DNA from 3 places in the Salinivibrio sp. PR919 genome. Region 2 is predicted to be linked to each of the others. Evidence: predicted binding sites of a transcription regulator. Region 2 holds the regulator's gene; each other region holds the start of a gene.
What was found. The regulator MetJ, encoded in region 2, represses methionine synthesis genes. The targets are predictions, from matches to a motif close to TTAGACNTNTANANGTCTAA.

Region 1 (2,276 bases), on a different contig from region 2:
GTCAATGCACTCGCGTACCCGTTCAAAAACGGCATCAGCCAGTGGTTCAGAGACTGCGGGCATGGCAATCGTTACCTCACTCGAGTTAACGTCTTGGGGTCATGTAACATGCGTCATTTAACATGTGTCACAACACATGGGTGATTAAAAAAAGGGAAGCCGCTGCTTCCCTTCCTTTCTTTGCGCACAATGAGCGTTAGCCCAAGGTTAACCAAGTTTAGCAAATTCGCGCAATAGCTCGGCTTTGTCGGTTTTCTCCCAAGGGAAAATATCACGACCAAAGTGACCGTATGCGGCGGTTTGCTTATAAATCGGTTGTAGCAGATCTAGCATTTCCTGCAGACCGTATGGGCGCAAGTCGAAGTTTTCACGCACCGCCTTGATAATGACTTCAGGGGCCACTTTTTCGGTACCAAAGGTTTCGACCATGATAGAAGTCGGCTCGGCGACACCAATCGCGTAAGACAATTGGATTTCACAGCGGTCCGCCAGACCGGCAGCGACAATGTTTTTCGCCACATAGCGTGCCGCATAGGCGGCTGAGCGGTCAACTTTCGATGGATCTTTACCGGAGAATGCACCACCACCGTGACGGGCTGCACCGCCGTAGGTATCGACGATAATTTTACGGCCAGTAAGACCACAGTCGCCCATTGGGCCACCAATCACGAAACGACCGGTTGGGTTGATGAAGTATTTGGTTTCTTTGGTCAGCCATTCTGCGGGCAGAACTGGCTTGATAATCTCTTCCATCACCGCTTCACGCAGAGTTTCGGTAGAGACGCTGTCGCAATGCTGAGTAGAAAGTACAACTGCGTCGATGCCGACGATCTTGCCGTTGTCGTACGCAAAAGTGACCTGACTTTTAGCGTCTGGACGCAACCAATCTAGGGTGCCATCTTTACGCGCTTGCGCTTGGCGCTCGACCAAACGGTGCGAGTAAGTGATCGGGGCAGGCATAAGGACATTGGTTTCGTTGGTTGCGTAACCAAACATAATGCCTTGGTCGCCTGCGCCTTGATCTTTGGGATCGGCACGGTCAACACCTTGGTTAATATCTGGTGACTGCTTACCAATGGTGTTGAGAACCGCGCACGAGTTGGCATCAAAGCCCATGTCTGAGTGTACATAGCCAATGTCGCGAACCGTTTGGCGTGTCAGCTCTTCAATATCGACCCACGCTGAGGTGGTGATCTCGCCGCCGACCATTACCATGCCGGTTTTTACATAAGTTTCGCAGGCAACGCGCGCTCTTGGATCTTGCTCAAGAATTGCATCCAAAACGGCATCTGAAATTTGGTCTGCGATTTTATCTGGATGGCCTTCAGAGACAGACTCTGAAGTAAACAGGTGCTTAGCCATGTGACACTCTCATTGTTTATCAAGGATACCGACGATACGAGGCGAAATCGATCGCCGATCATCTCAGATGTTTTAACTTCTAGACGTCTATTCTATTCGTAATTGTGACAAACGCAAGCAAGTTGATGCATAGCGTCATGCATTTAGGTATAGCAAACGATTGCGCCATGAGGCGTTATTCGACGGCTGCAGGCATAACATCATCGGCCATCTGAGCCTCTGTCCACGCTTTGGGAGCGCGAGTGATAAACCGCTCCACCAGTGTATCTATGCGCAAAGGCAGCCTCCCTGAGGCGCTATATAATCGAATCGGTATCGCGGCTGACTGCCATTGTGGCAAACAGCGAATAATCTTGTCTGGGTGATGCGCCTGATACCCTTCAGCATTCCATGTAGGTAGTAGGCCCACACCTTGTCCGTTGGCAATGGCATCGATTTGAATCGCAACCATATCGCAGTTAAACCGGCTGGGAAGCGCGCTCAAATGATAGGGAGGCTGATGGGAATGAAACAGCGTGAGTCCACGTCGGCGGAGCGCAAATACATCCAGCCAAGCGTGATCATCCAACGCGGAGGGGTGTGAAAACGGACCATGTGCCTGCACATACGCGGGCGAGGCGTAAATGCCGTAGTGCCAGTGACCCAGTGTTTGGGTGCGACAGTTAGTGGGGACCATCACATCGTCGGCCCAGATAACAATATCAGCCGCTTGGATACGCTGTGCACTCAGCTCACTGGTTAAAGTGATGGACACTTTGGGATGCTCGGTTAAAAAATGATTCAGTAAAGGGCCAGCCCAGCCACGCATGAGCGCCGGATGGCAAATGACTTCAATTGGCCCTTTTAGCTCATTATTCAGACCGTGAATGGCTTCTTGGCTTTCCTCTGCCAGGGCCAAAATTTGCGAGCAATAG
Region 2 (2,276 bases):
TGTGATTGAGGGCGCCGATTTGTTTGTGGGTGTGTCAGGGCCAGACTTGCTCTCGCCAGAGGCATTAAAACTGATGGCCGATAAGCCGGTTGTTTTTGCCTGCTCGAACCCAGATCCTGAAATTAATCCAGAGGTCGCGCATCAAGTCCGTGATGATTTGATCATGGGAACAGGGCGCTCTGATTATCCAAACCAAGTCAACAACGTACTCTGCTTCCCGTTTATTTTCCGTGGCGCGTTGGATGTGCGTGCCAGTGAAATTAATGATGCAATGAAACTGGCAGCCGTCGAGGCGATCCGTGGTTTGGCGAAAGAGCCTGTCCCACAGTCGGTATTGGACGCGGCAGGTGTTGATGCGCTGCATTTTGGCCCGGATTACATTATTCCTAAGCCAATGGATGCACGCTTATTGCCACGCGTGGCTCGCGCGGTGGCACTTGCAGCGGTTGAAACTGGCGTCGCCCGTATCGAGATGCCAGACAACTATATGCTCGACAAGGCATAATGCATGAGCGTTAGGAAAAGCGCGGTGTCATAAAGCCTGAGAAGGCTGTACTGAGCACCTATGATGACAGAAAACCCGCCAATCGGCGGGTTTTTTTAGTATTCGCTATCGTCGAACTCGATACCTAGTTCTTTCATGATCTGACGCGCTTCAGCAGGAATGCTGTCAGGCTTGTCTTTGCGAATATCGTCATCGGTTGGCAATGGCTGGCCGGTATAAGCATGCAAAAATGCTTCACACAGCAGCTCACTGTTGGTCGCGTGACGCAGGTTATTAACCTGACGGCGTGTCCGCTCGTCAGTGAGAATTTTTAAAACTTTAAGTGGGATAGAAACGGTGATTTTTTTCACCTGCTCCTTTTTCTTACCATGCTCGGCATACGGATTAATGTAATCGCCGTTCCACTGCGCCATGTCTCACCTATCTTGATTATTGAATACCCAGAATGATGCTGCGGAGATTCTAGCTATATTAACCGCCACATGCAAAGCTGTATAGACGTCTAGAAGTGTTGACGTCTCAAAAAGTGCAGGGTAAGGTGAGGATAACAACGCTGGCTCGCGCACCACATCGCAAGGATGAACCATGACCCGAAAAAAAACTGACACCATCGCTGTAAGAACTGGCATTGGCACCGACACGCAACATCATGCGGTGGTCCCCCCTTTATATCTCTCGACCAATTATCGCTTTCCCGCGTTTGGGGATGTGCCCACCTATGACTATGCACGCGGAGGGAATCCGACCCGCGCGCAGTTAGAGCAAGCATTGACTGATCTAGAAGGAGGCGCAGGTGCGGTGGTAACCAACTGCGGGATGGCCGCGATTAATTTGGTGTTATCGCTATTGAATGCGGGTGACAAAATTGTGGCCCCACATGACTGTTATGGTGGCACGTACCGGTTGCTTGAGTCCCGAGCCAAGCAGGGAATTTGGCAGGTTAAATTTGTCGATCAATCCGACCCAGACGCCTTGGCGAGCGCTTTGGCAGAATCGCCAAAGTTGGTACTGGTGGAAACCCCATCGAACCCCTTGCTGCGCGTGGTCGATATTGCTGATATTTGCCAGCAAGCGCATCAAGTCGGCGCTTGGGTGGTGGTCGACAACACTTTTTTATCTCCCGCTTTACAGCAACCTCTTGCGCTAGGGGCCGACATGGTGGTGCATTCGACCACCAAATTTATTAATGGTCATTCTGATATTGTCGGTGGCGCGGTGATCGCAGCAACCAGTGAGCTTGCCGAAACCTTAGCGTGGTGGGGCAACTGTATAGGCGCCACGGGCAACGCGTTTGACAGTTATATGACATTGCGAGGGTTGCGTACCTTAGGCGCACGGGTTAAACAACACCAGCAAAACACGCAAGCGGTACTCGCCTATCTGCAAACGGTTCCTGCTGTGCGCCAACTCTATTATCCGGGACTCGCTACCCATCCGGGTCACGAAATTGCTGCCCGTCAGCAATCAGGCTTTGGTAGTATGCTGAGCTTGGAATTGGATACCGACAGTGACGGGGTGGCGCGTTTTATCGCAGGCCTTTCGCTATTTGCTTTAGCAGAGTCGTTAGGCGGTGTAGAAAGCTTGGTCACACACCCAGGCTCCATGACACATCGGGCGATGAGTGATGTGGCGCAAGCGGAAGCGGGTATCGCACCGACTTTGCTGCGCTTTTCAATCGGACTGGAAGATGCGGATGATCTCATCGCTGATTTGGCCCACGCTTTTGCGGCACTGGCCGCGTAACCTGAACAACGTTACGGCGCTGTTCCTT
Region 3 (2,276 bases), on a different contig from region 2:
AGGGAGACGTGACTTTCAACCGACTTAACCATACTTCCTGTTCTTCCTCGGACAAATCGAGAAAATCATAAACAAGCTGCGTCTCAGCCCCACCAAATTGCACAATAATCGACCAAGCCTATGAATTTAAGTGGTTATTCTAATTATTTGCAGAATTATTAAAAGTTAATTCACCCCAACGCCAACCAAAATCCGACCCCGATCATCAGGGTGCCGGCGATTCGGTTCAGCAATTGCACATTGCCCTTTTGCTGCAAAAACTGACGCAAGGTACGCCCACCGCTGGCATATAGCATTAAACAACTAAATTCCGTGCAAAGGATGATCAACACCAGCACGCTCAACTGGCTGGGGAGTGACATTGCAGGGTTAATAAACGGCGGCAACAGCGAGATCATAAACGCCCAACCTTTTGGGTTGGCAATGGCGGTAACAAAGCCTTGCGCGGCCAACGACAATGCCGAGGCTTCATTGGGGGTATCGTCATCATCATTTGGGATCGCCATCTTGCCGCGAGAGCGCCACATTTGTACGCCTAAATACGCCAAGTACACACCACCGACATATTTAAACACCTGAAACACCGCGGGATAGTTCAGCATCACCGTCGCCACACCAATGACAGAGGCGATCGCAACCAGCCCCACGCCGATAAGCTCGCCCCACATCATATGTAAGCTACGCTTAACGCCAATTGTCATGCCAAGGGTCATCGATAATGTCATGCACATGCCGGGCGTGACCGACACGAAAAAAAAGGTAGGGATGAACAGCGTCAGCATGGTGGTATCAATTAAAAGCGGAGACATAAAAACAACAGTCTTAACAGTTAGGTACAGGAGCTGTCAGTTAACGCGCTTTGCCTGCAGAGATCAAGCCCTTCGCTCACTTTATAACCGGACGGTTAGACTTATTGCCATTTGGACGTCTAGAAGTAAAAATATCCATTGACTTGTTTTTAACGAACCCATAGCATCAATAACCAGAGAGACCCGACAGCCAAGGTGCAAGGCGCTGGACAGCTGCGAGATGTCATAAGATTTATCGCTAAGGACATGTGATGATTGAGATAAAACAACTCAACAAGGTATTCGAACTCGGGGAGCGCCGAATTCATGCCCTTAAAGACATCAATTTATTTATTCCGAAAGGAAAAGTGTTTGGTGTGATTGGCGCCTCTGGCGCGGGCAAAAGCACGCTGATCCGGATGGTTAACCTGCTTGAGCGCCCAACCAGCGGCTCAGTGACCGTGGGCGGCGTCAACCTTACTGCGTTACCCAACCGCGAGTTAACCCAAGCGCGCCGTAAAATCGGCATGATTTTCCAACACTTTAACCTGCTGTCGTCGCGCACCGTGTTCGACAATATCGCCCTGCCGCTGGAGCTCAGTGGTACGCGCCGCGATGAAATTGAAACGCGCGTCAGCGAGTTGCTCGATTTGGTCGGCTTGGTCGATAAGCGTGATGTGTATCCTGCCAGCCTCAGTGGTGGACAAAAGCAGCGTGTCGCTATCGCTCGCGCGCTGGCGCCAAGCCCAAATGTATTGCTCTGTGATGAAGCAACCAGCGCATTGGATCCGGCTACAACCCAATCAATTTTGTCGTTGCTGCAAACCATTAATGAAAAACTCAACCTCACCATTTTGCTGATCACCCACGAAATGGATGTGGTGAAGCGCATTTGTCATGACGTGGCGATTATTGGTGATGGCGAACTGGTTGAGTCTGGCCCCGTAGGCGATATTTTTGCTCATCCTAAATCCGAGTTAGCGAAAAACTTTATTCGCTCCACCTTGGATTTATCGGTGCCACACGACTACGCCCAACGCTTACAAAAAGACTACTTTAAAGGCAGCTATCCGCTGGTGCGTCTAGAATTTACAGGCGCCACCGTCGACGAGCCACTGATCAGCCAGATGTCGCGCTTATTTAATATTGATATCAGCATCTTAAGCTCTGACATTGATTACGCTGGCGGCGTGAAATTTGGTCTACTCTTGGCGGAGATTATGGGCCCGAAAAGTGCCGTTGATGATGCGATTCACTACCTAAACAAACACCATGTCGCCACGGAGGTACTTGGCTATGTCGATTGATGCGTTAACCCAATGGATTGGACAAAACCAAGCACTGATTGAACTGCTGACCGATGCCACCGGCCAAACCATTTATATGGTGTTGGTCTCTGGGCTGCTTGGCTTTGTATTCGGGATCCCACTTGGCGTGCTGCTGCACATCACCAAAAAAGGCGGACTGAAAGCACAGCCACGGGTTAAT

Region 1: the regulator MetJ is predicted to act here: its motif matches at 1,434-1,453, upstream of metK (methionine adenosyltransferase).
Region 3: the regulator MetJ is predicted to act here: its motif matches at 921-940, upstream of metN (methionine ABC transporter ATP-binding protein MetN).

What each region holds. Positions count from the first base shown of each region.
Region 1 is NZ_MUFL01000024.1:15,515-17,790, forward strand. It holds gene BZG83_RS06585 (SprT family zinc-dependent metalloprotease) at 1-63, opposite strand, end outside; gene metK (methionine adenosyltransferase) at 208-1,362, opposite strand; gene BZG83_RS06595 (LysR family transcriptional regulator) at 1,538-2,276, opposite strand, start outside.
Region 2 is NZ_MUFL01000015.1:4,235-6,510, reverse strand. It holds gene BZG83_RS04420 (malic enzyme-like NAD(P)-binding protein) at 1-505, shown strand, start outside; gene metJ (met regulon transcriptional regulator MetJ) at 601-918, opposite strand; gene metB (cystathionine gamma-synthase) at 1,091-2,248, shown strand.
Region 3 is NZ_MUFL01000019.1:2,867-5,142, forward strand. It holds gene BZG83_RS05380 (serine/threonine protein kinase) at 1-103, opposite strand, end outside; gene BZG83_RS05385 (LysE family translocator) at 171-794, opposite strand; gene metN (methionine ABC transporter ATP-binding protein MetN) at 1,061-2,095, shown strand; gene BZG83_RS05395 (methionine ABC transporter permease) at 2,085-2,276, shown strand, end outside.